DNA from 3 places in the Kitasatospora sp. NPDC101157 genome. Region 3 is predicted to be linked to each of the others. Evidence: riboswitches for the same ligand, from Rfam matches in the RefSeq annotation. Region 3 holds a riboswitch; each other region holds the start of a gene.
What was found. Region 3 has a riboswitch for cobalamin ahead of ACIRVF_RS18945 (ribonucleoside-diphosphate reductase subunit alpha). Riboswitches for the same ligand answer to the same signal wherever they lie in the genome.
Positions count from the first base shown of each region.

Region 1 (10,269 bases), on a different contig from region 3:
GCGGGACGGCGTGGCCACCGCCGCCGAGCGGCGCAGCGCGCCCAGGACGGGCACGCCGGAGCCCTCCTCCAGGGCCTCGCGCAGGAGTTGCTCGTGCCGGTCGGAGGCGACCCGGTTGAGGATCACCCCGGCCAGCCGCACCTGCGGGTCCCAGGACGCGAAGCCGTGCACCAGCGCGGCCACCGAGCGGGACTGCGAGGAGCCGTCCACCACCAGCACCACGGGCGCCCGCAGCAGTTTGGCGACGTGCGCGGTGGACGCCAGCTCCCCACGCCCGGAGGCCCCGTCGAACAGACCCATGACCCCCTCGACCACGGCGACGTCCGCCCCCGCGGCCCCGTGCAGGAACAGCGGGGCGATCCGTTCCGGCCCGCACATGAAGGCGTCCAGGTTGCGGCCCGGGCGCCCGGCGGCGAGCGCGTGGTAGCCCGGGTCGATGTAGTCCGGGCCGACCTTGTGCGGCGACACCGCCAGCCCGCGCGCGGCGAGCGCCGCGATCAGGCCGGTGGCGACGGTGGTCTTGCCGGCGCCGGAGGAGGGTGCGGCGACGACGAGGCGGGGGACGGTGCTCAAGAGGTCACCACTCGATGCCGCGCTGGCCCTTGCGGCCGGCGTCCATGGGGTGCTTGACCTTGGTCATCTCGGTGACCAGGTCGGCGAATCCGGTCAGCGCCTCCGGGGCGTACCGGCCGGTGATGACGACGTGCTGGCTGCCCGGGCGGTCCTTGAGCACCGAGACGACCTCCTCGGGGTCGATCCAGCCCCAGTGCATCGGGTAGGTGAACTCGTCCAGCACGTAGAAGCGGTAGGTCTCGGCCGCGAGGTCCCGCTTGACCTGCTCCCAGCCCTCCTTGGCCGCCTCCTCGCTGGTCATCTCCTGCTCGGCGGAGCGCTGGATCCAGGACCACCCGGAGCCCATCTTGTGCCAGTCCACGCTGCCGCCCTCGCCGGAGGCGCCGAGCACGCGCAGCGCGTTCTCCTCGCCGACCTTCCACTTGGCGGACTTCACGAACTGGAACACCCCGACCGACCAGCCCTGGTTCCAGGCCCGCAGCGCCATGCCGAAGGCGGCCGTGGACTTCCCCTTCCCGGGGCCGGTGTGCACGGCGGTGATCGGCTGGGTACGGCGCTGGCGGGTGGTCAGGCCGTCGTCGGGAACGCTCTCGGGGACACCCTTGGGCATGTCGGTCAGGCCGCCTTTCGCATCGGAGCGGTCGGAGTGGTCGGACTGGTCGGACTGGTCGCAGTGGTCGGACCGGTCGGACCGGTGGTCGTACGGCCCGCGGAGCGGCTGTCGCGGACGAGCGAGGCGACGCCCTCCGCGCGCAGCTCCTCCAGGCTGACGGCGCTGCCGCCGAGCAGCCCGGCCAGGGTGCGGGCGAGGCCCAGGCGGACCGGTCCGGACTCGCAGTCCAGCACCACGCTGGCCGTGCCCTGGGCGGCGAACAGCGCGGCCGCGCGCTGCGAGCGGGCGAGCGCGTCCCGCCCGCCGGTGGCCCGCCCGTCGGTCACCACGACCAGCAGCGGGCGCCGGTTCGGGTCGCGCAGCCGCTCGACCCGCAGCACCTCGTGGGCGCGCAGCAGGCCGGCGGCCAGCGGGGTGCGGCCGCCGGTGGGCAGTGACTCCAGCCGGGCCGCGCCGACCTCCACCGAGGAGGTGGGCGGTAGCGCCAGCTCGGCGTCCGCACCCCGGAAGGTGATCATGCCGATCTTGTCCCGGCGCTGGTAGGCGTCCATCAGCAGCGACAGCACCGCGCCCTTGACGGCGGTCATCCGCTGCCGGGCGGCCATCGAGCCGGAGGCGTCCACGACGAACAGGACGAGGTTGGACTCCCGTCCCTGGCGCACCTGTTCGCGGAAGTCGTCCTTGTGCAGCACCAGTGCCCGGCCGTCCCGCCCGCGCGCCACCTGGTGCGGCGCGGCGGCCCGGAGGGTCGCGGTCAGGTGCAGCCGGCTCAGGGTGCCCTGCGGTCGGCGGGCCCGGACGGTGTGCCCGCCGGTGGTCTCGGCGGGGGAGCGCCGGCCCTGGGCGCCGTGGCCGGTGCCCTGCACGGTGAACAGCCGGGTGCGGTACGGGTCCCCGGCGGCGACCGGCGCAGACTCCCGGGCGGGGGAGGGGTGTTGGGCGGGGACGGGCTGCTGCGCGGGCGGCTCGGACTCCGGGGTGCCGCTCTCCGGGGCGGAGGCCTCCTGGGCGCCGCCGTCGAACGGCTCGGGGGCGCCGCCGCCGTCGGGGCCGCCGCCCTCCGGACCGCCGCCGCCGTCGGGGCCGCCGTCGGGGCCGCCGTCACCGCCGTCCCCGTCCGGACCGGGAGCGTCCGGACCGGGACCGTCGCCCTCGGGCTCCGGTTCCTCTTCCTCCGGCTGGGAGTGCTCCTCCAGCGTCCGGTCCAACTGCTCCTCGTCCAGCCCCGGCGCGTCGAAGGGGTTGCGCCGGCGCCGGTGCGGCAGGGCCAGCTGGGCGGCCTTGCGGACGTCCTCCTCCAGCACCTCCGTCCGCCCGTCCCAGGCGGCCAGCGCGACCGCCGTGCGGGCCATCACGATGTCCGCGCGCAGCCCGTCCACCTCGAACGCCGCGCACACAGCGGTGATCTGACGGAGAGCCGCGTCGGTGAGCTCGACCTTGGGCAGCAACTCCCGCGCGGCGGTGATGTGTTCGGCCAGTTCCCGTTCCTGTGTCGCGAACCGTGCCGCGAAGCCGGCCGGGTCGGCGTCGTACGCGAGCCGGCGCCGGACCACCTCGGCGCGCTCGGCGGGGTCCCGGGTGGCGGCGATCTCGACGGTCAGGCCGAAGCGGTCGAGCAGCTGCGGCCGCAGCTCGCCCTCCTCCGGGTTCATGGTGCCGACCAGCAGGAACCGCGCCGCGTGCCGCACCGACACGCCCTCGCGCTCGACGTACGAGCGGCCCATCGCGGCGGCGTCCAGCAGCAGGTCGACCACGTGGTCCTGGAGCAGGTTCACCTCGTCGATGTACAGCACGCCGCGGTGCGCCTTGGCCAGCAGCCCGGGCTCGTACGCCTTCACGCCCTCGGCCAGTGCGCGCTCCAGGTCGAGCGAGCCGACGATCCGGTCCTCGGCCACGCCGACCGGCAACTCGACCAGCTGGGAAGGGCGTTCGTGACTCGCGGCGGCGGTGTGCGGCCCGTCCGGGCACTGCGGGTCCGGCGCGGCCGGGTCGCAGGCGAAGCGGCAGCCGTCCACGGCGGCGATGGAGGGCAGCAGCCCGGCCAGCGCGCGCACCATGGTCGACTTCGCGGTGCCCTTCTCACCGCGCACCAGCACGCCGCCCACGGCCGGGGAGACCGCGTTCAGCAGCAGCCCGAGCCGCAGGTCGGCCATGCCGACGATCGCGGTGAACGGATAGCGGACGTCACTCATGCGTCACTCCCAGGTGCCCCGGGCGGGAGGAAGGGCAGCGTTCCGGCCGCCGGCACCCCGCCCTCGATCAGCTTCCACAGCGCGTCGGTGTCCGCGTGTTCCTCGATCAGGTCGCCCAGCCGGTCCAACCGGGCCTCGCGGGCCTCGGCAAAGGAGGTGTCCGGCGCCGGAACGAACGCCCGCCCGGCCAACTCGGCGACCTCGCGCAGGAGTTCACGGCGGAAGCCGTCGTTCTCCAGCGCGCCGTGCCAGGTGGTGCCCCAGACCGAGCCGACCCGGCAGCCGTCGAGGAAGGCCTCGCCGCCCTCGACGGACACCACCCCGTGGTGGATCTCGTAGCCCTCGACCCGCTGGCCGTACGCCTCGCCGACCGGCCGCGCCAGCACCTTCTCGGCGCCGAAGCGGACGTCGGTCGGCAGCAGACCGAGCCCGTCGACGAGGCCCGCCTTCGACTCCACCGCGTCGTCGATCGAGCGCGCCAGCATCTGGTAACCGCCGCAGACCCCGAGGATCGGCAGCCCGGCCGCCGCCCGGGCCTTCAGCGCCGGCTCCAGGCCGCGCTCACGCAGCCAGGCGAGGTCCGCCACCGTGGCCCGGCTGCCGGGCAGCACCACCAGGTCGGCGTCGGCCAGCTCCTCCGGCCGGGTCGCCCAGCGCACCAGCACGCCGGGCTCCTGCGCCAGCGCGTCCAGGTCGGTGAAGTTGGACAGCCGGGGGAAGCGCACCACGGCAACCCGCAGCACGTCCGCCCCGAGCGGGCCGGGCCCCTCCGCCCGGTCCACCACGGTGGACAGGTCGAGCGAGTCCTCGGCGTCCAGCCACAGCCCCGGCAGCATCGGCAGCGTGCCCAGCACCGGACGGCCGGTCAGCTCGTGCAGCATCTCCAGGCCGGGTGCCAGCAGCCGGGCGTCGCCGCGGAACTTGTTGACGAACCAGCCCGCCACGTGCCGCTGGTCCTCCGCGGACAGCAGCGCCAGCGTCCCGTACATCGCCGCGAAGACCCCGCCGCGGTCGATGTCCCCGACCACCACCACGGGCAGGGCGGCGGCCGTGGCCAGGCCCATGTTGGCGATGTCCCGGTCCCGCAGGTTGATCTCGGCGGGCGACCCGGCACCCTCGCACACCACCACGTCGTAGCGCCGGCGAAGGTCCGCCAGGCACTCCAGGGCGCGTTCCAGCAGAACGGGCTTGCGCTCGCGGTAGTCCAGCGCGCCCACCTCGGCGACCGGCCGGCCGAGCAACACCACCTGGCTGCGGCCGTCCGCGCCGGGCTTCAGCAGCACCGGGTTCATCGCCGCCTCCGGCTCCACCCGGGCGGCCTGCGCCTGCATCGCCTGGGCACGGCCGATCTCGGCGCCGTCGGCGGTGACGAAGGAGTTCAGCGACATGTTCTGCGCCTTGAACGGCGCCACCCGCACGCCCTGACGGGCCAGCCAACGGCAGATCCCGGCCGTCACCACGCTCTTGCCCGCGTCCGAGGTCGTCCCGGCGACCAGCAGCGCGTTGTTCATGCTCCACCCCTCCCGAACAGCATCCGCAGCAGGACGTGCCCCGCGACCGTCGTACCCAGCGCCAGCGCGCCCACCCGCCGGGACAGCGTGCAGGCCCGCTCGATGTCGTCCACCGTCACCGGCCGCAACTCGGCGCCCAGCACCGGCCGGTGCTCCACTCGCTCGCCGTACCGGAGCGTCCCGCCGAGCCGTACGCCCACCGCGCCCGCGAAGGCCGACTCGGCCTGGCCGGCGTTCGGGCTCGGGTGCGCGGAGCCGTCCCGGCGCCAGACCCGCCAGGCGGTCCGCGGCTCGGGCGCGGCGGCCACCGTCAGCAGCGCGGTCAGCCGGGCGCCCGGCCAGCCCACGACGTCGTCCAGCCGGGCCGAGGCCCAGCCGAAGCGGGCGTAGCGGGGCGAGCGGTGGCCCACCATGGCGTCCAGGGTGTTGACGGCGCGGAAGGCGAGCAGCCCCGGGGCGCCGGCCAGGGCGCCCCAGGCCAGCGCGTTCACCACCGCGTCGGCGGTGTTCTCGGCCACCGACTCGACCACCGCCCGGGCGATCTGCTGCCCGTCCAGCGCGCTCGGATCCCGCCCGCACAGGTGCGGCAGCCGCTCCCTGGCGGCCGTCAGATCGCCCGCGGCCAGCGAGCGGCCGATGGTGCGCGCCTCCCGGGTCAGCGAGGTGCCGCCGAGCACCGTCCAGGTCGCGGCGGCCGCCAGCGCGGCCCGGCCCGCCGGACGGCGCCCGAGCGTACGGTCCAGCGCCAGCGCGCCGGCCGCGACCGCGCCCACGCACAGCGCCGTGTACCCGGCTCCGGCGGCACGGTGGTCGCGCCACACGCGGCGCTCCAGACGGGTCGCGGCGCTGCCGAAGAGGGCGACGGGGTGGCCGCGGCGCGGGTCGGCGAAACGGGCGTCGGCGGCGTATCCCGCGACGGACCCCAGCGCGAAGGCGGCGGCCCGGGTCAGCGGGCGCACGGCGGCAGGCAGCTCGACGGGCAGCTCGGAGTCCGACGGGGCGGGGCAGCCTGCATCGCGTGGGTGTCCTCACTCAGGGTCCGCGCCCTGGATCGACGTACCGGGGGCCGAGAGTCTCCTGGCTTCCGGGTCGAACGCACCCCCGCGCCCTCCAGCGGCTCCTGACGGCCCGCCGTGATGGGCCCCTCCTGCGCGATGGCGGGCGAGGAGGGATTCCGAGCGTGCTCCCCGGTGACAGTGGCGGGACCGCGCCGGACTCGCACCGGCTTCCTCTCCATGCCTCCGTTTGGCCCCAGGATCCCATCACGCGGCCGAACCGGGAGTCAACCGAGGTCAAGGAGGGGTCGGTCACACCCGCCACGGGTACCGGACCTGTGCGATCGCCCAGCACGGGGGAGGGCCCGTCAGCTCCACTTCGTGCGTTCGTCGGCTGGGCCGGGCCGGGCACCGCACCTACGGTTCGGTGCCATGCGCCGCAGAAAGTCCCCCACCACTGCCGCCCCTTCTCCCGTCCCGTTCTCACCCGAGGCCGCCCGCGCCCACCGGGCCGGCCTCGGGCTGACCCCCGAACAGGTCGCCGAGGGCATGGCCGCCCACGGCGTACGGCTGCTGCCCGGCCACGTGCTCGCCTGGGAGAACGGCGAGCTGCGCCCCGGCGAGGCCGAGTTCGTCGCACTGGCCAGGGCCCTCTGGTGCCCGGCCGACCAACTGATGGACGGCCGCCCGGTGAGCCTGCGTGACCACCGCCTCGCCCGGGAGCTCCCCCAGGAGACCGTCGCCGAGCGGGCCGGAGTGTCGCTGCCCGCCTACCGGCAGGCCGAACTGACCGGCCAGTGGGACGGTGACCCGGACCAGACCCACGCCCTCGCCCAGGTGCTGGGCCTGCGGCTGACCGAACTGGTCGAGGCCACCGGACGCGGCGAGGCCCTCGACCGCCTCCTGCGCCAGTGCGTGGCCGGCCGCTGGCAGCCCCACCTGGGCCCGCTCGCCCGCCTGGTGCCCGTCCCGGAGGCCGACCTCGCCGCCGTCCTCCCGGTCCTCCACCAGGAGCACCACGTCCCCTCCCACTGGGGCACCACCACCCAGCCCCGGGCCGCCACACAGCCCCTCACGCCCCGCTTCTGGCACCTCCTCAGCACCCAGGGCCCCGCCATCCCCGTCTGACCGTCACCGGCCCGACAGTCCGTCGGTCCCACCGGCCCGACAGGCCGCAGGTCCGTTCCGCCGGACGGGCCCGCCCGGTGGCCGGAACGGAGGAGTTCCGGTGGACTGGTGCTCGAACACCGTCCGGTCCGTGAAACAGAGCGGGGAACGAAATGCGTTGGGGAACCGCAGCCGTCGTGGCGGCCGCCGCCGTCGGGGCGGGGGCCGCCGTCCTGGTGGTCGGCCGCCGGGCCTCCGAGCGGATGGTCCGCCCCGGGGTGCCGGGGCCGGTGGAGCCGGAGGCGGGGCCGGTGGTCGTGCAGAGCCTCGGCGCCGGCCGGGTCACGTTCAGCCGCCGCCCCGAGAGCCTGCTGCCCGGCCGCTGGGCGGTCGAGTGGGACGACGACGGGCACGCGGTGGTCGAGGAGATCCTGCACCGCGACGCACAGAGCGTCACCCGTCGGCTGGTCCGGGCCGACCGGGGCACCCTGAGGCCCGGTACCGAGGTCCGCTTCACCCCGCGCGTGCACCTGGGCGACCCCGCCCAGGCGTTCGGCCTGGCCTTCACCGCGACCGCCGCCGACGGCGAGCTCGGCGCCCTGCCCGCCTGGCGGATCGACGGCAAACGTGGCACCTGGGTGATCCTGGTGCACGGCCCGGAGGCCGACCGCCAGCAGACCCTCCCGGTGCTGCCCGCCCTGCACCGCCTCGGCCTGCCGGCCCTCGCCGTCACCTACCGCGGCGACGCGGGCGCCCCGGCCTCCCCCGACGGCTACAGCCACTTCGGCGAGACCGAGTGGCGGGACGTCGAGTCGGCGGTGCGGCTGGCCCTGGACAGCGGCGCGGGCCGGGTGATCCTCTACGGCTGGTCGGTGGGCGCCACCACGGTCCTGCAGACCGTTTCCCGTTCCGCCTGGGCGCACGCGGTCAGCGGGCTCGTCCTGGACTCGCCGGTCCTCGACCTCCCGAGCGCGGCACGCCGCGACGCCGCCAGGACCGGCTTCACCGGTGTCTCCGCCGAACTGGGCGCGCTGGCCGCCCAGGGCCGTACGGGGGTGGACCTCGCGGACTTCTCCCGCCTTGCGGAGGGCGCGGACCTGCGGGTGCCCACCCTGGTCCTGCACAGTCCGGACGACCGGTTCGCCCCCTTCGCCACCGTGGAGCGCCTGGCCGCCGCCCGCCCCGACGTGGTGAACCTCCAGCGCTTCCCGGGCGCCCGACACGCGGCCCTGTGGAATTCCGCCCCCGAGCACTACACCGAACTCCTCCGGCGCTGGCTCACCCCGCTGCTCTGACCCCGCTGTTCTGCCCCCGCTGCTCCGACCCCGCCGCACCGAATCCGCCGCACCGAATCCGCCGCACCGAATCCGCCGCACCGAATCCGCCGCACCGAGTCCGATAACGGCGGCCGCGCCGCCGAACGGTGCCGGGCGAAGCGGTGAACCGGTAAAGCGGTAAAGCGGTAAAGGAGGAAATTTGCTCCCGAACCTCGGAAATCGGAGCACCCTCCACCGCACGGCAGTCGACCCCGCCGACTTCCTGCGCATCACCACCACCCCGCAGGCACATGCCACCTGGCCGGATTCCAGCCCTCCGCTTCCGCCCGACCCGCTCCCGCGGTTCCGGAACGCCCCGCTCCCGGCACGGAGGGTGACCGACCGAACGGTCAGTGCGACGCCTCGCCGCATACCTGGCATGACCCCGCCACACGTTTCCGGCCAGGCGGTTTGCCACTGTTGCCCGATCTTGCGGAGGTGCGGTACCCGGTCCAGCGGTCGTACGGACAACCGGATGTGACAGAAGGCCCGTGCAAGGGGAAGACTGCTCGACGTGACGTCTCGGAACCCGCGCGACCGTGATGCCCCGCTCCCGCCGACGATCGGTACCGGTGCGACGGTGACCCGTCTTCCCGGTACGGCCCACCGGCCCTCCGGTGGCAGGCCGGGCGGGGCCGGTGTACCCCGGCGACGAGGGCCCGCGCCGGCACCCGGCCGAGGCCGGGTTCCGGTCCCGGAGGGCTTCCCCGCGCCGGCCGAGCTGGCGCCGCTGGCCCGCCGGATGCTGGTGGACGCCGTCCGGATCGCCCGCTGGGCCGGGGACCTGGAAGAGGTCGACAAGCGCGGCGAGCTGCTCCCGGAGGACGCCCGCGCCGCCGGCCGGGCGCTGGCGATGACGGTCGGCGCCGCCGCCAAGGCGTGGGGCCAGGCGCTGCTGGTGGGCCTGGTGGAGGCCCGGGACGGCGGTGCGGGCCCCGGCTGGCGGCTGCACGCCTGGGAGCACGACGACGAGGCCGTGGTGCGCGGCTGGTCCGGGCTGTTCGACGCCTGGACGCTGCTCGCCCCGGTGCCGCCCGCCGCGTTGCGCGGGGTGTTCGCCGTCCTGGCCGGCCAGGCCGTGGACCAGGCTCCCCAGCTGCTGTCCTTCCTGCACCTGGTCGACGGCCCGGTGGCCGAGAGCGAGCTGCTGGAGCTGCTGCGCCGCGGCCTGGACGAGCGACGGGTCGGCGCAGGCCTCGGCAACCCGGGCCTGTCGCCGGTGCCGCACGCCGCCTCTGCGGTGTCCGCCGTCCGCGGCACCTGCCGGGCGCCGCAGATCGACACCCCGGCCGCCCCCTCCGACGTGGCCGCCGTCCTGGACTGGATGCTGGACGGCCTGGCGGCGGTCGGTGCCGTGGTGCGCAGGAACGATGCCGCCGAGCTGTCCCCGCTGGGCCACTGGGCGGTGCGGGCGAAGCTGGAGGAGATCTGCACGGTCGCCCAGACCGCGGCCGGGCACATCGAGCAGAGCGCCTTCGAGCTGCTGAACGCCTGCGCCGACTACTCGCCGGGCCCGGCGCGGGCGGAGTTCCGCGCCTGGGTGGCGGCCCGCCCTGCGGACCGCGCGGTGGCCGAGCTGCTGGAAGCCGCCCAGGGCGACGACGCGCTGGTGCGCGGGCTGGCCTTCGAGGCGCTGCGGGTGGCCGGCGGCCCGGCCGAGCAGGCGGTGCGGGCCTCGGTGGACGAGCCGGTGCTGCGCCCGTACGCGCTCCTGTGGCTGGCCGAGCGCTCCGACGAGGGGGTCTCCCCGGCGGACGTGCTGGGCGCCGAGGACGCGGCCTGGCTGTGGGTGGACACCGCGGCGGCGGTGCTGGACCACGGCGAGACGGAGCTGCTGGTGGGCCACGTCGAGGGCGCCTCGGCGGGTGACCCGGTGCGGCTGTTCGCCCGCGCCCGGCAGTCCGGTCACCCCCGGGCGGCCTCGGTGCTGACGGCGGTCTCCGGTGTGCACCCGGACCCGGG
Region 1 covers NZ_JBIWPL010000012.1:8,427-18,695, reverse strand. The annotation lists gene ACIRVF_RS23015 (cobyrinate a,c-diamide synthase) at 1-573, opposite strand, end outside; gene cobO (cob(I)yrinic acid a,c-diamide adenosyltransferase) at 578-1,183, opposite strand; gene ACIRVF_RS23005 (putative cobaltochelatase) at 1,189-3,378, opposite strand; gene ACIRVF_RS23000 (cobyric acid synthase) at 3,375-4,889, opposite strand; gene ACIRVF_RS22995 (cobalamin biosynthesis protein) at 4,886-5,839, opposite strand; cobalamin riboswitch at 5,960-6,122, opposite strand; gene ACIRVF_RS22990 (helix-turn-helix domain-containing protein) at 6,317-7,012, shown strand; gene ACIRVF_RS22985 (alpha/beta hydrolase family protein) at 7,165-8,286, shown strand; gene ACIRVF_RS22980 (hypothetical protein) at 9,050-10,269, shown strand, end outside.
Region 1: it holds a riboswitch for cobalamin, as region 3 does, so the genes downstream of both, ACIRVF_RS22995 (cobalamin biosynthesis protein) here and ACIRVF_RS18945 (ribonucleoside-diphosphate reductase subunit alpha) in region 3, are expected to answer to the same signal.

Region 2 (10,269 bases), on a different contig from region 3:
ATCGGAGGCTCCTGGCGTCGGCGGACGGCCGTCGGCGGTGACGGTCAGCGGCGGGGCTCGCCGCTGACCGTGTTACTCCCCAGTTCCGCGCGTCGCACACGTACGGCGTGTCACAGGAATGTAACCACCGGTAATACCGTTGCGGTGCGGGTGAAGACGCCCTAGCGCGGCGCCCGGGCCAGCTGGCGGGACTGGGCGACCAGACGGCCGGCCTCGTCCCAGATCTCGGCGTCCTCCTCGAAGTAGCCGCCGGCCAGGTTGCGGGTGGAGTGCACGACCCGCAGCCAGCCCGGGGCGGGCTTGGCCCGCAGGTGGACGGTCAGCTCGATGGTCGGGGCCCAGCCGGGCAGGCCGAGGTCGAAGGTGACCGGCGGCAGCGCGTCGGCGACCAGCAGGAGCAGCAGCGGGTCGGGCTCGCGGCCGTCGGCGAGCCGGAACCAGCCCTGGATCCGGCCCTGGCCGGAGGGCTGCCCGAGCGCCCAGCCGACGGTGGCCGGGTCGAGCCGCAGGTCGAAGCGCTCCAGCAGGGCGGCCTGCTCGATCAGCTGCTTGGGCGCGTGCTCGACGCCGATGCACCGGTCCGGCGGCGGCAGCTGCGGCGGGGTGGCGCTGGTGCGCACCTCGCCCTCGACGGCGCCGAGGTCGCCGTGGCTGGCCACCACGCGCAGGCGTTCGACACCGTCCTGGCTGAGCGAGGCGGTGCCGGTGGACAGGCTGCGGCCGGTGCGCAGCACCTCGGTGCGGACGGTGGCCGGGCCGGGGGTGGAGGCGGACAGGTAGTAACCGCTGATCGACACCGGGTCCGGGTGCTGCCCGTGCTCCAGCGACAGCGCGTGTCCGGCCACGGCGAGCAGCAGTCCGCCGTTGACCCCGCCGCCGATCTGCCAGCCGGCGCCGAGCTCGGCCTCGTAGCGGCCGGCCTCCTCGGGATGTCCGGTCAGGGCGATGCCCAGGTCGAACTCGCTGCGGGTCGCGGTGGTCATGGGGGTGCCTGCCCTTCAAGTTACTGGCGAGTAGGCCCCCACCCTACGCCTGCCCCGTGGAACGCGGAATGGCCGTCGGATCCGAGATCTCGGATCCGACGGCCATTGCGCAGGGCGTCACCGTTACCGGCGGATGCTCGGCTTCAGCTCCAGGAAACGGGCGAGCATGCCGTTGACGAAGGCCGGGGAGTCGTCCGTGGAGAACTCCTTGGCGATCTCGACGGACTCGTCCAGGACGACCGCGTCCGGGACGCCGTCCTCCCAGATCAGCTCGTAGGCGCCGAGCCGCAGGACGTTGCGGTCCACGATCGGCATCCGGTCGAGGGTCCAGCCCACCGCGTACTGCTCGATGAGGTCGTCGATGCGACGGGCGTGCTGGACGTACCCCTCGATCAGCTCCATCGTGTACTCGCCGACCTGCGGGGTGCCCTCGTCGGGCTTCGGCTCGCGGGCGCGGGCCACCCAGTCGGCGAGGACCTGCTGCGGGTCGACCCCGCGGTGGTCGGCCTCGAAGAGGATCTGGAAGGCCCGGGTACGGGCCTTGCTACGTGCGGCCGACACGGACTTACTTCACCCGGCCGAGGTAGCTGCCGTCGCGGGTGTCGACCTTGACCTTCTCGCCAGTGACGACGAACAGCGGCACCTGGATCTCGGCACCGGTCTCCAGGGTGGCCGGCTTGGTGCCACCGGTGGAGCGGTCGCCCTGGACGCCCGGCTCGGTGTGCTCGATGGTCAGCTCGACGGCGGCCGGGAGCTCGATGTACAGGACGGCGCCCTCGTTGGTGGCGACCAGGGCCTCGAAGCCCTCCAGCAGGTACTTGGCGGCGTCGCCGACGACGGCCGGCTCGACCGTCAGCTGGTCGTAGGTGTCCATGTCCATGAACACGAAGTTCTCGCCGTCCTTGTACGAGAACTGCATGCCGCGCTTGTCGACGTTGGCGGTCTCGACCTTGGTGCCGGCGTTGAAGGTCTTGTCGACGACCTTGCCCGTCAGGACCTCCTTGAGCTTCGTACGCACGAAGGCCGGGCCCTTGCCGGGCTTGACGTGCTGGAACTCGACGACGGACCAGAGCTTGCCGCCCTCCAGCTTGAGGACCATGCCGTTCTTGAGATCGTTCGTGGAAGCCACGGGCGCACTTACTCCTGGATATAGCTGTCAAGGAACCAAGGTTTTCGCGTCCTGCCGTCGACGGCCTTCGGGGCCGCCGTCACAGGGCGAGGAGCTCCTTGGTGGTGATGGTGAGCAGCTCGGGCCCGCCCTCTTCGAGGGGGCGCACGACGAGCGTGTCCTCGATCCGGACCCCGCCCTTGCCCGGGAGGTGGACCCCCGGACCGACGGTGACCGGTACGCGGCTGTCCAGTTTACCCATGTCCGACGGACCGAGACGCGGCGCCTCCCGGATCTCCAGCCCGATGCCGTGGCCCACCGGGTGCGGCGAGGCCTCGGAGTGGCCGGCCGCCTCCAGGACCTGCCGGGCCACCCGGTCGGGCACGCACTGCTCGACGCCCGGGCCGAGCGCCTCCCGGCCGGCCCGCTGGGCGCGGAAGACCAGCCGGTGCAGCTCGACCTGCCAGGGCGCGGGAGCGGCGCCGATCACGAAGGTCCGGGCGGTCGAGACCCGGTAGCCCCGGTACTGGGCGCCCATCACCACGGTGAGGAAGTCACCCTCCTCCACCCGGCGGTCGGTCGGCTGGTGGGCGGGCTGGCCGGAGTGGCTGCCGGTGCCGACCGAGACCGGGAAGGCGGCCCGGTCGGCGCCGTGGTCGATCATCCGGCGTTCCAGCTCCATCGCCAGGTGCCGTTCGGTGCGGCCGACCAGGATCGACTCCAGCAGCTCGCCGAGCGCCTGGTCGGCGATCTCGGCGGCGATCCGCAGGTCGGCGATCTCGTGCTCGTCCTTCACCACCCGCAGCCGCTCCACCACCTGACCGAGGTCCCCCAGCCGGGCCCCCTCCGCCACCTCCGCGACCGCCCGGTGCCGGGTGACGGTCAGGTCGTGCTCCTCCACCACGAGGTTCCGCACCCCGAGCCGTGCGGACGCGGCAGCGGCCGCCAGCGCGGTGTCCGCCCCGGTCGGCACCGGCACCTGGGTGACCTCCGGATCGATCAGGTGCTCCCCCGAGTCGTCCGGCGGCAGGTCGTCCGGCAGCGACAGCAGCGCCCGCTCCCGGGTCAGCAGCAGCGTCGCCCCGCAGGGCGCGCAGCCCGTCAGGTACCGCACGTTCGCCGCCCGGGTGACCAGCGCCGCATCGGCCCCGGCCGCACTGCAGTGCGCCCTCACCCGCTCCCGCCGCCCCGCGTACGCATCCACCATGCGTCGAGCCTACGAACCCCCGGCCGGAACCGCCCGCCGAGCGCCCGCGAAGAGCGGCGTGACCGCTACTTCGGCTGTTCGGCGGGCGTCCAGCGCTTCTCGACGCCCGCCAGCTTCCAGTACGCGATGGCGATCGCCCACACCACCACGAACAGCCCCGCGATCGCGTAGCCGACGTTGTCCAGCGAGATGTCCGCGATGAACCCGGTCACCGGGTCGGTCAGGTCGAGCTTCTCGTGCAGCACGCCGACCAGCTCGATGGTGCCGATGATGAAGGCCACCGCGATCGACAGCCCGGTGATGGTCAGGTTGTAGTACACCTTGCGCACCGGGTTGGAGAAGGCCCACTGGTACGCGAAGTTCATGAACGTCCCGTCCAGGGTGTCGAACAGGCTCATCCCCGCCGCGAACAGCAGCGGCAGGCAGATGATCGCGTACCAGGGCAGCCCGGCCGCCGCGCCCGAACCGGCCATCACCATGAGCGTCACCTCGGTCGCGGTGTCGAAGCCCAGGCCCAGCACCATGCCGACCGGGAACATCTGCCCGGGCCGGGTGATCGAGCGGGTCGCCCGGTTGAGGATCCTGGCCATGAAGCCGCGCGAGTTGAGGTGCTCCTCCAGCTCGGCCTCGTCGTACCTCCCGGCCCGCATCGAGCGGAACACCTTGAGGATGCCGAGCAGCGCCGCCAGGTTGAGCGCGCCGATCAGGTAGAGGAAGGCGCCGGAGGCCGTGGTGCCGACCACCCCGAGCCACTTGTGGGTGGCCGAGTCGTCGTCCATCAGGGTGTTCGCCAGCTGGGCGCCGCCCGCCACCAGGGCGGCCATGACGACCACCATCGAGGAGTGGCCGAGCGCGAACCAGAAGCCCACCGAGACCGGCCGCTTGCCGTCCGCCATCAGCTTGCGGGTGGTGTTGTCGATCACCGCGATGTGGTCGGCGTCGAAGGCGTGCCGCATGCCCAGGGTGTACGCGGTGATGCCGAGGCCGACCCCGAAGACCTGGGTGCCGACGGCGTAGTCGTGCGGGGCGACCAGGAAGACGAGCGTCCCGAACGCCACCACGTGCATGGCCAGGATCACCCCCATCAGCCCGGCGGTACGGATGGTGTCCTCGCGCTTCCACCGGAAGGTGGGCAGCACGGAGGGGGCCGCCTCAGCGGGTGTGGCGGTTTCGGGCAGGGTCATCTTCGGATCACGCTCCAGCACCTCGTGGAATGACGTCGTGAGATGCCGTGGCCGGTCTCCTGGCTTACGGGACTTCCGGACCCGCCTTCCCAGGCGCACGAGGCGCCCAGTGGCACGTGGGTCCGGACAACTACCCCCCGATCACAGTGGCGAGGGCCGCTCCGGACTGGGACCTGTTGATGGTCCGTCACCGGTCTTCCCGAGCACCACGGCGGGGAACACCGTAGGGGCAGGACCTCACCCTCGCAAGGTTGCGCACCTGTGCAGGTGTCCAGGATCACAGGTCGTGAGCTGCCAGAATGTCCGCATGCATCTCGTACCGGCCGACCGCGCGGGCCACCGCACCATCGACGGCCACCGGGTCTGCGAAGCCATCGCAGCCATCGGTGACACCGAGCACGTCCGCTCCTGGGCCGAGCGGTTCTCCCTGCTCGCCGACCCCGGACGGCTCGCCCTGCTGCTCGCCCTCCACCGGGCCGGCCCGCTCGCCGTCAGCGACCTGGCCGTGGCCACCGGCATGCGCGACCCCGCCGTCTCCCAGGCCCTGCGCCTGCTCCGCACCGCGGGGGTGGTCACCGGTGACAAGGACGGACGCGTGGTGCGCTACCGGCTCGTGGACGACGGCCTGCACCCCCTCCTCGACGAGTGCGCCGCCGCCGAGCACGAGGAGCCGGCCGCGGCCGCGGGCTGACCGGGCCGACTCGGCCGCGAGCGCCGCGAGTTCACGCGACTCAGGCCGCCTGGCAGGTCGGGCACCAGAACAGGTTGCGCGCCGCGTGCGCCTCCGTCCGTACCTCGGTGCCGCAGACCAGGCAGGGCATCGCGGCGCGACGGTAGACGTACACCTCGCCGCCGTGGTCGTCCACCCGGGGCGGGCGGCCCATCGCCTCGGGGGTGTGCTCGGGACGGACGGTGTCGATCCGGCCGGCGGCGACGCCCTCGTGCATCAGGGCGACCAGGTCGGCCCAGATCGCGTCCCACTCGGCGCGGGTGAGGTCGCGGCCGGCCCGGTGCGGGTTGACGTGGTGACGGAACAGCACCTCGGCGCGGTAGACGTTGCCCACCCCGGCCAGCACCTTCTGGTCCATCAGCAGCGCGGCGACCGTCGTCCGGCTGCCGGATATCCGGCGCCAGGCGGCCTCCGGGTCGGCGTCGGCCCGCAGCGGGTCGGGGCCGAGGCGGGCGGCGACGGCGGCCTTCTCGGCGTCGGTGACCAGGGCGCAGGTGTTGGGGCCGCGCAGGTCGGCGTAGCCCTCGTCGTTGGCCAGCCGCAGCCGGACCAGACCGACGGGCTCGGGGGCGGCGCCGGTGCCGAAGCTGAAGCCGCCGTAGAGGCCGAGGTGGATGTGCACCCAGGCGCCCTCCTCGAAGCCGAGGAAGAGGTGCTTGCCGGTGGCCTCCGCGCCCGTGAGCAGCTGCCCGTCGATCGCCTTGGCCTCGTCGGCGAAGCGGCCCTGGGGGCTGGAGACCTGCACCGGGCGGCCGCCGAAGGCCTTCCGGTTCTGGCCGGCGAGGCGGTGGATGATGTGGCCTTCCGGCACGGGCGTCAACTCCCCGGGTGGTTCTGGCGGACCGTTCCATCATCGCAGCCGCCACCGACAGGGCCACGAATCCGCAGGTCAGCGGACCGGCATCCCCATCAGCCGGGCCAGGATGACGCGGTCCAGCTCGGCCGCCGTACCGGCGACGTCCAGATAGGAGTTGTCGATGATCGGCAGCCCGGAGTTGTACCAGCCGGCCATCCGGCCGTGGATGCGCGCCACCTCCTCGTCACCGAGCCGCCTGGTCCCGCTGCGGCGGGCGTTGCGGCGCAGCACCGAGTCCAGGCTGGGCAGCAGCACGACCGGGATCATGCCCGGGCCGATGTGCCGCTTCCAGCCGCCGAGACCGATCGCCGGGCGATCCGGGAAGACGGCGTCGTCGATGATGCAGGAGATGCCGTTGGCCAGGTAGTTGCGGCAGGCGAAGCCGCAGGTGCGACGGGCCAGCCGGTACTGGGCCTCGGAGGCGTTGTTCCAGCCGGACTGCGGGTTGGCGAAGCCCGACTGCACCCACTCCCGGACGTCGTCCAGGCTGATGTGCGCGGTCGGGGTCCCGCGGCGCTCGGCCCAGTACCGGGCGACGGTGGTCTTGCCCGCCCCGGCCGGTCCGATCAGCAGGACGGCGATCGGCCCGGCGGGGGCGTGCCGTTGCGGCGGGTGGGCGGGGAGCTGGACGGGCGTGCCGGCGGGCAGCACGAAGTGCCCGGTGCCACCGGCCGGTACGGGCGCGCTGGGCGCGGACGGCGGCGCTGCGGCCGGGGCCTGAGCCTGGGCGGGTGCCGCAGGCGGGGCGGGCGTCGGTGCCGGGGCCTGGGCGGGCGCCGCAGGCGGGACGGGCGCCGCAGGCGGAGCAGCAGCCGGCGCCGGCCCCGGGCCGGTGGCGGGAGCGACCGCGGGCCGAACCGTCGGCGGCGGCGGCGAGGGCGGCGGAACCGGCGCCCCCGAGGGGGACACCCCCGTACCGCCCCCCGGCGGCACCGGCGGAGCGGCGGGACGCGGCGGGACCTGCCCACCTCCGGCGTACTGCGTCACGGCACCTCCTCCCGACACCTCTCAGCGGGGACACTACACGGCGGCCCGGCGGCGGGCACAGTCCGCCGCCGGGCCACTGACCAGCAGTCAGCGCGAGGTCAGCTGCTCCGCCAGCGCCCGCAGCGCCAGCTCGTACGACCCGATCCCGAACCCCGCGATGGTGCCGGAGGCCACCGCCGCGATCACCGAGGTGTGCCGGAAGGTCTCCCGCGCGTACGGGTTGGAGATGTGCACCTCGATCAGCGGTGCGGTGCGCTGCGCCGCGGCGTCCCGCATCGCGTACGAGTAGTGGGTGAACGCGCCCGGGTTGATCACCACGGGCACCTTCCCGTCGGCCGCCTCGTGCAGCCACTCCACCATCTGCTGCTCGGAGTTGGTCTCGTGTACCTCGACCTCGAAGCCGAACTCCTTGCCCAGCGCGGTGCAGCGCTCGACCAGCCCGGCGTACGAGGTGGCGCCGTAGACGTCCGGCTCCCGGCTGCCCAGCCGGCCGAGGTTCGGGCCGTTGAGCACCATCACCCTGGTCACGCCGAGACCTCCGCGTACGCGGCGACCAGCAGCGACGGGTCGGGGCCCTCCAGCACGGAGGTCTTGCCGAGGCCGTCCAGCACGATGAAGCGGATGAGATCGCCGCGCGACTTCTTGTCGATCTTCATCGCGTCCAGCAGCTTCGGCCAGGCGTCCGCCCGATAGGTCAGCGGCAGGCCGACCGAGGCCAGCACCGTGCGGTGCCGGTCGGCCGTCTCGTCGTCCAACCGCCCGGCCAGGCGGCCGAGTTCGGCCGCGAAGACCATGCCGATGGAGATCGCCGCGCCGTGCCGCCACTTGTAGCGCTCGTTGCGCTCGATGGCGTGGCCCAGGGTGTGGCCGTAGTTGAGGATCTCGCGCCGGCCGGACTCCTTGAGGTCCCCGGAGACGACGTCGGCCTTGACCTGGATGGCCCGGCGGATCAGCTCGACGGTGTGCGGGCCGGCCGGCGACTTGGCGCCCTCCGGGTCCGCCTCGATCAGGTCGAGGATGACCGGGTCCGCGATGAAGCCGCACTTGATGACCTCGGCGAGGCCGGAGACGTAGTCGTGCCTGGGCACGGTCTCCAGGGTGCCGAGGTCGGCCAGCACGCCCACCGGCGGGTGGAAGGCGCCGACCATGTTCTTGCCCTCGGCGATGTTGATGCCGGTCTTGCCGCCGACGGCCGCGTCGACCATGCCGAGCAGCGTGGTGGGCATGGAGATCCAGCGCACCCCGCGCAGCCAGGTGGCCGCCACGAAGCCCGCCAGGTCGGTGGTCGCGCCGCCGCCGAGGCCGACCACGACGTCGCTGCGGGTGAACCCGGTCTGCCCGAGCACCGACCAGCAGTACGCGGCGACCTCGGCGCTCTTCGCCTCCTCGGCGTTGGGCACCTGGAGCGCGATCGCCTCGTACCCCTCGCCGGCCAGGTCCTCGCGGATGGCGTCGGCGGTGGCGGCCAGCGCCTCGGGGTGGATGATCGCGACCCGCTTGGCCCGCGTACCGATCAGCGGCGCCAGCTCACCGAGCAGCTGGTGCCCGATCAGCACGTCGTACGGGTCGTGGCCGGCGCTGCCGCCGACGTGGATCCTGACGGTGGTGTCAGTCATGGGGGGTCTTCAGCTCCAGTGCTTCCAGTACGGCGTCCGCGACCTGCTCGGGGGTGCGGTCGGCGGTGTCGACGACGGCGGTGGCCACCTCCAGGTAGAGGGGGCGGCGGGCGTCCATCAGCTCGCGCCAGCGGGCCCGCGGGTTGACGGCCAGCAGCGGGCGCGGGGCGTCCAGGCCGACCCGCTTGACCGCGTCGCCGAGCGGGACCTCCAGGAAGACCACCGGCAGCTCGCGCAACAGCTCACGGGTGGCCTCGGCCATCACCGCGCCACCGCCGAGCGCCAGCACCCCGCCGTGTCCCTCGGCGGCCGCGCGCACGGCGCGGACCTCCAGCTCGCGGAAGTGCGGCTCGCCCTCGTCGATGAAGATCTCCGGGATGGGCTTGCCGGCCAGCGCCTCGATGTCGGCGTCGGTGTCCCGGAACCCGACTCCCAGGCGCTCGGCCAGGACCCGCCCGACGGTGGACTTGCCACTGCCGGGCGGACCGACCAGCACCACGACGGGCGCAGTCATCGGATGATCAGGTTGTCGAGGTAGCCCTGCACGTTGCGACGGGTCTCGGAGACGTTGTCGCCACCGAACTTCTCGCTCACCGCGTCGGCCAGCACCAGCGCGACCATCGCCTCCGCGACGATGCCGGCGGCCGGCACCGCGCAGACGTCCGAGCGCTGGTGGTGCGCCTTGGCCGGCTCGCCGGTCCGGACGTCCAGGGTCTGCAGCGCCCGCGGCACGGTGGCAATCGGCTTCATCGCGGCGCGCACCCGCAGCACCTCGCCGGTGGTCAGGCCGCCCTCGGTGCCGCCGGAGCGGCCGGAGGTGCGCTTGACGCCCTCGGGGGTCGGGACGATCTCGTCGTGCGCCTTGGAGCCCGGCACCCGGGCCAGCTCGAAGCCGTCGCCGACCTCGACGCCCTTGATCGCCTGGATGCCCATCAGCGCGGCGGCCAGCCGGGCGTCCAGCCGGCGGTCCCAGTGCACGTGCGAGCCGAGGCCCACCGGCACGCCGTACGCGAGCACCTCGACCACGCCGCCGAGGGTGTCGCCGTCCTTGTGGGCCTGGTCGATCTCGGCGACCATCGCCTTCGAGGCGTCCGCGTCCAGGCAGCGCACCGGGTCGGCGTCCAGCCGGGCCTCGTCCGAGGGCAGCGGCACCACACCGGCCGGCGCCTTGGCGGCGGCCAGCTCGACCACGTGGCTGACGATCTCGATCCCGGCCACCTCGCGCAGGTACGCGCGGGCGACGGCGCCCAGCGCGACCCGGGCGGCCGTCTCCCGGGCGCTGGCGCGCTCCAGGATCGGCCGGGCCTCGTCGATCGAGTACTTCTGCATGCCGGCCAGGTCGGCGTGGCCGGGGCGGGGGCGGGTCAGCGCCTCGTTGCGGGCCAGGCCCGCCAGCACCTCGGGGTCGACCGGGTCGGCCGACATGACCTGCTCCCACTTCGGCCACTCGGTGTTACCGACCATGATCGCGACCGGGCTGCCCATGGTCAGGCCGTGCCGGACGCCACCGAGGAAGGTCACCTCGTCCTGTTCGAACTTCATCCGCGCCCCGCGGCCGTAACCGAGCCGGCGGCGCGCCAGCGCGTCGGCCACCACGC
Region 2 covers NZ_JBIWPL010000005.1:197,294-207,562, reverse strand. The annotation lists gene ACIRVF_RS13440 (hypothetical protein) at 1-2, opposite strand, end outside; gene ACIRVF_RS13435 (thioesterase family protein) at 162-983, opposite strand; gene nusB (transcription antitermination factor NusB) at 1,107-1,544, opposite strand; gene efp (elongation factor P) at 1,549-2,112, opposite strand; gene ACIRVF_RS13420 (M24 family metallopeptidase) at 2,192-3,298, opposite strand; gene ACIRVF_RS13415 (HoxN/HupN/NixA family nickel/cobalt transporter) at 3,364-4,482, opposite strand; cobalamin riboswitch at 4,514-4,708, opposite strand; gene ACIRVF_RS13410 (ArsR/SmtB family transcription factor) at 4,790-5,173, shown strand; gene ACIRVF_RS13405 (Fpg/Nei family DNA glycosylase) at 5,214-6,023, opposite strand; gene ACIRVF_RS13400 (AAA family ATPase) at 6,102-7,001, opposite strand; gene aroQ (type II 3-dehydroquinate dehydratase) at 7,143-7,571, opposite strand; gene aroB (3-dehydroquinate synthase) at 7,580-8,671, opposite strand; gene ACIRVF_RS13385 (shikimate kinase) at 8,664-9,185, opposite strand; gene aroC (chorismate synthase) at 9,182-10,269, opposite strand, start outside.
Region 2: it holds a riboswitch for cobalamin, as region 3 does, so the genes downstream of both, ACIRVF_RS13415 (HoxN/HupN/NixA family nickel/cobalt transporter) here and ACIRVF_RS18945 (ribonucleoside-diphosphate reductase subunit alpha) in region 3, are expected to answer to the same signal.

Region 3 (10,269 bases):
CGAAGCCCCAGACCCGGCCCTGCTCGGTCGGGGCACCGGCCCAGTGCACCTCGGTGGGGCGCCGGTGGTCGAACCGGATCGGGTGGTCACCCCAGACCACCGGGACGACGACGGTGATGCCGAGCACCACGGTGGGCAGGACGAAGATCGCGGGGCGTTTCACAGGCGTGGTTTCCGATCAGGCCGGCTTGGCGATGACGACGAACTTGTTCTCCTCGCGCTTGAGGAACTTGATGAGTCCCCGCAGACCGCCCCAGCCCTCCAGGAAGGAGAACAGCGGTATGCAGGCCACCACGACGATCGGCTCCCACCACTTGCGCCGGTGGTTGGCCGAGGAGACCACGTTCAGCCGCAGTCCCTCCCAGTAGGTCCAGATCACGTAGGCGAAGTTGATCGCCCACAGCAGCACCACGGACTGGGTGACCGGCGAGGTGTTCCAGGTGCCGGTGAACCAGGCGACCATCAGCACCAGGCCGACGTGCTGGAGCGGGCCGAGCACCCAACTGACCATGCCCATCCCGATGAAGAGCCGGTAGCGCAGCGGGATCGTCCTGTTGAAGCAGAGCGCGACCAGGCCCCAGGCCCAGCGCTCGCGCTGCTTGAGGAAGTCCTTGACGCCGGCCGGCGAGGCGCCGTAGCAGCGCCCGTTGAACCAGTCGCTGCGCCCCGGGTAGCGCTGGCAGAAGTTCAGCGCCATCTGGGCGTCCTCGACGATGGTCTTCGGCCCGAAGTCCCAGCCGATGGTGGCCTCCACCGAGGAGCGCACGATCAGCAGTTCGCCGTGCACGCCGGCGATCGGGGTGCCGGTGCCGGTCATCGCGCGGAAGCGGGCGATGTCGTCGGCCGGGCGGATCGCGTCGGCGAGCCAGGTGAAGGTGGAGACGGCGTTCTCCCGCGGGTACGTCAGGATGCCCTGCGCCATGTGCTTGGCGTCGTCCCCGGCCCGGCGCTGCCGGTTGACGAACTGGGCCACGGCGGCGGCGGTGTCCGGCCCGACGCCGGTGTCGTCGTCCATGTGCAGCACCCAGACGTCGTCCTCGGCCTCGCCCTCCTCGATCCGCAGCTCGTGCGAGTAGTGGTTGGCGCGGGCCTTGAACTTGGTGCCGTTGGCCGTCTCGTACGCCTTCGGCACGGTCACCACCCGGATCAGCGGGTGGCGCTCGGCCAGTTCGTCGATCTTCTCGGCGGCGGCGCAGCCCTCCTCGGTGAGGATGTCCACCCGCATCCACGGGAAGTAGGGGGGCAGGTGCTCGACGTACGAGAGCACCGAGCGCTCCAGCGCCGGGTAGGTGTCGTGGCGGCCGATGGTCGGCACCAGCACGATCAGGAAGTCGTCCTCGACCGGCGCCGGCGGGGTCATCCTGTCCACCTGGCGCAGCCGTCGGCGGACCATCAGCACGCCCTGGAAGCCGATCAGCACGCCGAACACCGGCATGCCCCACAGGATGGTGATCGCCCAGCCGAGCGGGGTCGGGTTGGGGACGTACGCCCAGATCGAGAAGGCGAAGATGATCAGGAAGGCGACGTAGAACGGCAGCACCCTGGGCTTCCACGACATCTGTCGCTCGGCGAGCCGGGCGGCCTCGCGGGACGTGGTGAGCACCGTCCGCACGGGGGTTGTCGATGTCATGGCGGAAGTCGTTCCTCGTCTGGTAGCGGTCCGGCCCCGGGGCGGGGCGCGGGTTCTCGGTGAGCAGTCAGGACTGCGGCGGGCGGTCGGCCGGCGGGGCGGCGGCCGGTGGCGGCACCACCGGTCCGGGGGCGACCGGCCCCGGGGCCACCGGGCCGGCGGCCGGCCCGCCGGGAGCGGGCGGGGCGGCAGGCCAGGGCTGCGGGGCCGGGGCCGGCTGGTACGCGGTCGCCGCCTGGGTCGGCTGCTGGGCGTACGGGAGCGGCTGCGGCGGCTGGGGCTGCACGTGCTGGGGCTGCGGCTGGGCCGGCTGGGGCTGGGCCGGGGGCCAGGCGGCGGGCTGGGGCTGGGCAGGCTGCTGCTGCCACCCGGGCTGGGCCGGCGGCTGCTGCGGCCAGGCCGACTGGGGCTGCACGTGCTGGGGCTGCGGCTGGGCGTAGGGCACGGGCGTCGGCGCGGCCGGCACGGTCTGCAGGATCGACCAGTGCGGCTCCCCGCTCTCCCCGCCCTCCGACTGCTCCCGCCACTTGGAACGGGCCAGCAGCACGATCAGCACCGCGGTGACGACCACGCCGAGCGCGAAGGTCGCCAGCTTCAGCCCGCCCTCGGTGGTCCCGGTGAACCACTCCCGCTGCGGCTTGTCCAGCAGCGCGCCGGTCAGGCTGCGCACCCGGTTGTAGCCCTCGACCAGGGCCACCCCCGCCGCCACCCCGAGCGCCCAGTTGCGCCCGCGCAGCAGCAGGATGCCCGCGATCAGGTACAGCAGGCCGTAGTTGAGGCTTCCGGTCTCGGCGTCGACCGAGGTCCCGCCGTAGTAGAAGATGCCCTTGAGGTACGTGGCGAAGCCGACCTGGCCGAAGCAGTTGTAGGCCGCCCAGCCGAGCAGCACCACGCCCCAGCCGATCGCCAGGCCGCCGGCCCCACGCATCGGACGCGTCCGTTCCATCCCCTACCCCCGCCCCTTCGGCCCACTCCCGACCGTCCGCCCAGCCCTCGGTTTCGCCGCCACAGGATGCCACACGGCGCAACGGACCCGGAATCCAGCCCGTTCAACCGTTCCCGTAACGGTCCCTGCGGATCCCGCCGGGCCCCGGCGGACGTCAGCGGACGTGCAGCCCGCCCCAGTCGATGCTCCCGCCGGACGGGCCGGAACCGCCGGTGATCGCCAAGGGGCTGTGGTAGGTGGCGTTGACGTCCGCGGTGGAGTTGCGCGGCTGGTCAGGCGCCAGGTTGTCGGCGGTGAGCGACTGCCCCCAGACCGTCCAGATCGTCCAGGGCGTGCGCCGGAGGGTGTCCGGCTGGCGGGAGTTGACGGGTACGGCGAAGGACTCGGCCAGCATCCGCGGCTTGTCGTAGGCGGCGAGCCCGTCGTAGTAGCGCTTGGTCCACACCTCGCCGGTGCCGATCGGGTGCGCCGGGCTGCCGCTGTAGTCGTCCACCCCGACCACGTCGACGTACTGGGCGCCCGGGTAGTAGTCCCACGGGTCCACGCCCGGGGCGCCGTCCCAGGACACCGGGCTCCACACGAACAGCAGGTTGTGCAGGCCCCTGGTCTCCACCAGGTACTTGTAGGTGATCTTCCACAGCGCCTGGTAGTCGGCCGGCTTCTGGCCCGCCCACCAGAACCGGCTGGAGCAGTCCTGGACGTTCATCTCGTGGTACGGGCGCAGCAGCACCGGCACGTCGTGGGCGGCCAGGTAGTCCAGGTGGTCGGCCAGGTAGGACAGGTCGGTGATCAGCGCGCGGTACTCGGGGGTGCCGTCCGCGGCGTCCACGACCCGGCCGAACCAGCCCGGGTCCTTGGCCGCCGGGGAGTTCGAACAGAGCACCCGGTCGAAGGACTTGACGTCCGATCCGGGGTACGGCTCGTGGAAGGACATGCCGACGATCCCGGCCGGGGCGCCGCCGTTGTCGGGCAGCTCGGTGCTGCTGCCGTCGCAGTTCCGCTGGACGCCGGAGCTGTCGTAGGTGCCGTCGTCGGCCCTCGGGTGGCCGGACCAGACGGCGGTCATCAGGTCGACCGCGTCGTCGGTGTACTGCCAGCCGGTCCGGCAGGTGGGCCAGCGGCCGGCCGAGTAGGAGCGCGGGTTGCCGACGCCCCAGGCGTTCTGGCCGTAGCCGGGGCCGAGGTCGGTCTCCAGGAAGCCGGGCAGCCGACCGGTGATGTCGGCGGCCTTCTTGTAGTAGTAGCCGACCTGCTTGGTGCCCCGGGAGTCGCCGTACTCGGGGTTGTTGCGCTCGTTGTGCGCCTCGACGTGCTGGCCGATCACCGTTCCGCCGCTCTGCCCGGTGCGGGCCTGGGTCTCCAGGTCGGTGAGGAACTGGTCGACGGCGCGGGCGTTGGGCGAGGCCTTCGGGTCCCGGGCGAGCAGGTCCCGGCCAACGTCCGGCGGCAGGGTGCGCCCGGGGGCGCCGACCGACACCGGCACCCGCACGGGCCCGCCCACACCGGTCCGGTCGTCCCGGTCCAGCAGCGCGAAGGCGCCCGCGACGACCACGACCCCGGCCGCGGCCAGGACGGCCGACTTGCCGCGCAGGGCACTGGGCAGGGCCACGACCGCTCCTCCGGTTGCTCGCCGGTACCGACCCCCACGGACGCAACCGGAACACGCGTACGAATGACTCCGACGAGAGCCTGCCACACTCCCCCGGTCCCGGCGAACGGATCCGCCGGCACCGGGGCGTCACGGCGGGTCAGCCCGCCGGGGTGCCCTGCGACCCGGGCGTGGCGGAGCCCGCCGCCTTGGCCCGCTGGAGCAGCTGGCCCTTCACGTGCTCGGCGAACCCGGAGGCCGCCGCCGTCGCGGTGGCGTCGGAGGCGTTGCCGCCCTTCGCCGAGCCCTCGACGGTGAAGTAGGCGTACCGGCCCAGGCTGCTGTGCGTGCTGGTGCAGCCGGAGTTGGCGCAGAAGGCCGGAGCACCGGGCGCGGGCAGGCCCTTGAGCTGGCCCGCGTAGTTCTTCGTCGCGGTCTCGGCCTGGATCTTGTGGTCGAAGACCGCGACGCCGACGGTCACCGCACTGTCGCCGGAGACGTACGTCGCCCGGAGCACCTTCTGGCAGCCCTGGTCGCCGAGCACCTTGCCGAGCCCCCCGGTGGTGGAGTTGCCGTCCCAGCAGGGCTGGTCGAGCGAGACCACGGTCCGGTTCCAGGTCGCGCCGTTCACCGTCACCTGCGTCGCGGAGAACAGCGCCCCCGCGTCCTGCGGCGCCGGGTCGGTGGCGGCCTCCCAGATCGGCTTCGACGGGTCGTCCGGACCCGCACTCGCGCTCGACGGGCCCGGGGTCGGCTTGTTGGAGGCCGACGAGGTGGCGACCGGGCCGGTCTTCTTGGGGTCGTCCTTCTTGCCCAGCAGCAGCATGCCGCCCGCGACCCCGCCGCCCACCAGGACGACGGCGGCCACGATGCCGATGACCTTCATCCGGCGCTTGCGCTTGCCGGCGGCCTCGTTGCGGTCCGCCAGCGCCTCCCAGTCCGGCTCGACGCGCTGCGGCGGCACGGCCTGCTGGGGCGGCTGCTGCTGCCACTGCGGCTGAGGGGCCATCGGCTGAACCGGCTGCGGCTGCGCGACAGGCTGGGGCTGGGGCACCGGCTGCGGCACCGGCGGGACGGGCTGCGGGAGCGGCTGCGCGGACGGCGCCACCGGCCCGTACGAGGCCGGCGGCGGGCCGAAACCACCGCTCGGCGGCGGCACCGGACCTGGCACCGCCGGCTGCTGATTCTGTGCGCCCCCCGGCCCGGCGGGAGGCGTTCCCTGCGGCCCGTGCCCAGGTACGCCGGTTCCGTCGCTCATGCGCCCAGATCGTAGGGCATCCCCCTGACCGTCGGTCCGCCCGGTGACCATTCCGTATCGAAACCAGGACGACCGGCGCGCGGATCCGAGCCCTGCGGCGCACCGGACCGCCCCCTCCGGAGCCCGGTTCCGACCCGGCCGCGACACGGATCCCGCCCCCGGACGGGCACGAACCACCCCTTCCCCGGTACCGCCGGTCATCGCGCCGACACACCGCGCCGCACTACATGTGGTGCCGCATCACTGAGACACCACTACATGTATGCTCACTCCTGCTGTCGATGCAGGGGAACCCGGTGGGAGTCCGGGACTGCCCCGCAGCGGTGTGCGGGCGGCTCCAGCAGCTGCGCCCGCGAGTCCGAGTACCTGCCGACAGCGTGCGCCACGGCCCTCCCGCAGAGGCCGCGCCGGCACTGAGCACCACCCCTCCGGGCCTCGCGGGCGGGCCGGGGAGACACCTCGCGCGGCGCTGTTTGCGTCCGCGCCGTGCTCCCCTGCCCAGATCGGCCCGGGTGACCCCGATCACGCCGCCGATCGCCGCCAGGAGAGAGCGCCTTGACCACCGCTGCCTCAGCCACCCTGCCCGCCCAGGGCTCCGGTACCGCCTTCACCGACCCGACGGTCTCCGACCCCGGGGGCGCGCTGCTGCGGCTGCTCACCGACCGCAGCGCCGACCTCACCGAGGTCGACCCCGGCCATGTCGCCGCCGCCGCGCTGCGCGGCCGCCACGCCGGCTCGGACTTCGCCGAGCTGCGCGGGCTGGCCGTGGACGCCGCCGCGTCGATGATCGCCGAGGACCCCCAGTACTCGAAGCTCGCGGCCCGCCTGCTCGCCCTGGAGATCGTCGACGAGGCGAACAGCCAGGGCTCGGTCTCCTTCTCCGCCTCGATCGCCGTCGGCCACACCGAGGGCCTGATCGGCGACACCACCGCGGCCTTCGTCGCCAAGCACGCCGCCGCCCTCGACGCCCTGATCGACGCCCAGGGCGACGACCGCTTCGAGTACTTCGGCCTGCGCACCGTGCAGTCCCGCTACCTGCTGCGCCACCCGATCACCCGCAAGGTCATCGAGACCCCGCAGCACTTCCTGCTCCGCGTCGCCTGCGGCCTGGCGGTCGGCGACTCCGAGCAGTCGGTGCGCGAGGTGGCCGAGCTGTACGGCCTGATGAGCCGCCTGGAGTACCTGACCTCCTCGCCGACGCTCTTCAACTCCGGCACCCGGCACCCGCAGATGTCCAGCTGCTACCTGCTCGACTCGCCGCTGGACAACCTGGACTCGATCTACAACCGCTACGCGCAGATCGCCCGCCTCTCCAAGCACGCCGGCGGCATCGGCCTGTCCTACTCGCGCATCCGCTCGCGCGGCAGCCTGATCCGCGGCACCAACGGCAAGTCCAACGGCATCGTCCCGTTCCTGCGCACCCTCGACTCCTCGGTCGCCGCCGTCAACCAGGGCGGCCGCCGCAAGGGCGCGGCCTGCGTCTACCTGGAGACCTGGCACGCGGACATCGAGGAGTTCCTGGAGCTGCGCGACAACACCGGTGAGGAGGCGCGCCGCACCCACAACCTCAACCTGGCCCACTGGATCCCGGACGAGTTCATGCGCCGCGTGAACGCCAACGCCGACTGGTCGCTGTTCTCCCCGGCCGACGTCCCCGAGCTGGTCGACCTGTGGGGCGCCGAGTTCGACGAGGCCTACCGCAAGGCCGAGCTGGCCGGCAAGGCCGTCCGCACCATCCCGGCGCAGACCCTCTACGCCCGCATGATGCGCACCCTCGCGCAGACCGGCAACGGCTGGATGACCTTCAAGGACGCCTCCAACCGCGCCGCCAACCAGACCGCGCTGCCGGGCCGCACGGTGCACTCCTCCAACCTGTGCACCGAGATCCTGGAGGTCACGGACGACTCCGAGACCGCCGTCTGCAACCTCGGCTCGGTCAACCTCGGCGCCCACGTGGCTGCCGGCGCCTCGGCCGACGACCTGCTGGGTGCCATGGACTGGGAGCGCCTGGACGCCACCGTCCGCACGGCCGTGACCTTCCTCGACCGCGTGGTGGACATCAACTTCTACCCGACCACCGAGGCCGGTACGTCCAACTCCCGCTGGCGCCCGGTCGGCCTCGGCGTGATGGGCCTGCAGGACGTCTTCTTCAAGCTGCGGATCGACTTCGACTCGGCCGAGGCCAAGCAGCTGTCCACCCTGATCTCCGAGCGCATCATGCTCACCGCCTACGAGCGCTCCGCCGACCTGGCCGAGCAGCTGGGCCGCCACGAGGCCTACGGCGAGACCCGCGCCGCCCGCGGCGAGCTGCACATCGACCACTTCCCGACGGCCGCCCCCCAGTGGGCCGACCGCTGGACCGCCCTGCGCGCCCGCATCGCCGAGACCGGCCTGCGCAACTCGCTGCTGCTCGCGATCGCGCCGACCGCGACCATCGCGTCCATCGCCGGCGTGTACGAGTGCATCGAGCCGCAGGTGTCCAACCTGTTCAAGCGCGAGACGCTCTCCGGCGAGTTCCTCCAGGTCAACCCGTACCTGGTGCGCGAGCTCAAGGAACTCGGCGTCTGGGACCAGCAGACCCGCGACTCGCTGCGCGACGCCAACGGCTCGGTGCAGGAGCTGGGTTGGCTGCCCGCCGAGGTCCGTTCGCTGTACCGCACCGCCTGGGAGCTGCCCCAGCGCGCGCTGATCGACCTGGCCGCGGCCCGCATGCCGTACCTCGACCAGAGCCAGTCGCTGAACCTGTTCATGGCGGCGCCGACCATCGGCAAGCTCAGCTCGATGTACGCCTACGCGTGGAAGGTCGGTCTCAAGACCACCTACTACCTGCGCTCGCGCCCGGCGACCCGCATCGCCCAGGCCGCCTCCGGCGCCGCGCGCGCCGCCGCGCCCGTGCCCGTGCCCGCCGGCACGATCCCCGTGGGCACCCCCGCCCTCACGCCGGAGCAGGAAGCCGCCATCGCCTGCTCCCTGGAGAACCCCGAGTCCTGCGAGGCCTGCCAGTAATGACTGCCGACGACCGCAAGATGCTGCTCGACCCCGGCTTCGAGCTGACCCTGCGCCCGATGCGCTACCCGTCGTTCTACGACCGGTACCGCGACGCGATCAAGAACACCTGGACCGTCGAGGAGGTGGACCTGCACTCCGACGTCGCCGACCTGGCGAAGCTGAGCGAGGGCGAGCGCCACCTGATCGGCCGCCTGGTCGCCTTCTTCGCGACGGGTGACTCGATCGTCGCCAACAACGTGGTGCTGAGCCTCTACAAGCACATCAACTCGCCCGAGGCGCGGCTGTACCTCTCGCGGCAGCTGTTCGAAGAGGCCGTCCACGTCCAGTTCTACCTGACGCTGCTGGACACCTACCTCCCGGACCCGGAGGACCGCAACGCGGCCTTCGCGGCGGTGGAGAACATCCCCTCCATCCACCAGAAGGCCCAGTTCTGCTTCAAGTACATGAACGCGGTCGACCACATCGAGTCGCTGCAGACCAAGGAGGACCGGCGGGCCTTCCTGCTGAACCTGATCTGCTTCGCGGCCTGCGTCGAGGGTCTGTTCTTCTACGGCGCGTTCGCGTACGTGTACTGGTTCCGGTCGCGCGGTCTGCTGCACGGTCTCGCGACCGGCACCAACTGGGTGTTCCGCGACGAGTCCATGCACATGGACTTCGCGATGTCGGTCGTCGACACCGTCCGCGAGGAGGAGCCCGACCTCTTCGACGACGAGATGGCCAAGCAGGTCACCGAGATGCTGGAGGAGGCCGTCGCGGCCGAGCTCCAGTTCGCCCAGGACCTGTGCGGTGACGGCCTCGCCGGCATGAACACCGACTCCATGCGCCAGTACCTGGAGGCCGTGGCCGACCAGCGCCTGGCCCGCCTCGGGATGCCGATCCGGTACGGGTCGACCAACCCGTTCGGGTTCATGGAGCTGCAGAACGTCCAGGAGCTGACCAACTTCTTCGAGCGCCGGGTGTCGGCGTACCAGGTCGCGGTCGAGGGCTCGGTGTCCTTCGACGACGACTTCTAGATCGAATATCGTTCAGCGACAAACAGCGGAGCTGCCGTTTCTACGGCAGCTCCGCTGTCAGTTCTCGGTATACGGGGGTAGCCAGACATGCCCAAGCTCCAACGGCGTGTGATCGATGGCCCGTTCGGGCCGATACAGGTCGGCCATGACCGCTGGCCGTCCGTCGTGGCACGGGTCCAGGGGGCCGGTATGCCCACCGTCACGGTGGTGCCCGACCGCGACCACGGCGCGATGAACATCAACGGCCACAACGTGCCGACCACCCGGAAGGCGCGCACCCGCACGGCCGTTGTCGGCGACCGCAGCTACGAACTGAGGTCGACCAGCCTGCGCAGGGCGGAGCTGCGGCGCAACGGGGCGCTCATCGCCCACGCGCGCGGCACGTTCCGCTCGTACGCCCCCGGCCGAACGATCCCCGGCCTGGACGCGAAGGTGACGTGGTCCCAGGGCATCGACCCCACCGATGTGGCGGTCGGCCAGGCCATGGTGATCGCCTTCGGCGCCGGCGGCCCGGGTGCGGTCCTGCGGACCATCTTCTTCTGGTACGACAACCTCAGCTGAGGCGAGAGACAGCAGTGGTGCCCCGCACGGCCATAGCCCGTGCGGGGCACCACTGTCAGATCAATCGGTCGGAAACTCGCCAGACTTGACCCCCGCGACGAACGAAGACCAAGCCTCAGCCTCGAACAGAAGAGTCGGTCCACCCGGGTCCTTCGAGTCACGAACCGGAACGGCCCCCACCACGCTCACGGCGATCTCCACGCAGTTGCTCTGTGCACCTGAGAACGACGACTTTCTCCAGATGAGGTCAGCGGCCGCCCCTTC
Region 3 covers NZ_JBIWPL010000008.1:35,218-45,486, reverse strand. The annotation lists gene ACIRVF_RS18970 (glycoside hydrolase family 113) at 1-163, opposite strand, end outside; gene ACIRVF_RS18965 (glycosyltransferase family 2 protein) at 179-1,630, opposite strand; gene ACIRVF_RS18960 (hypothetical protein) at 1,698-2,558, opposite strand; gene ACIRVF_RS18955 (glycoside hydrolase family 26 protein) at 2,731-4,185, opposite strand; gene ACIRVF_RS18950 (hypothetical protein) at 4,325-5,173, opposite strand; cobalamin riboswitch at 5,668-5,811, shown strand; gene ACIRVF_RS18945 (ribonucleoside-diphosphate reductase subunit alpha) at 6,002-8,428, shown strand; gene ACIRVF_RS18940 (ribonucleotide-diphosphate reductase subunit beta) at 8,428-9,444, shown strand; gene ACIRVF_RS18935 (hypothetical protein) at 9,634-10,005, shown strand; gene ACIRVF_RS18930 (DUF397 domain-containing protein) at 10,066-10,269, opposite strand, start outside.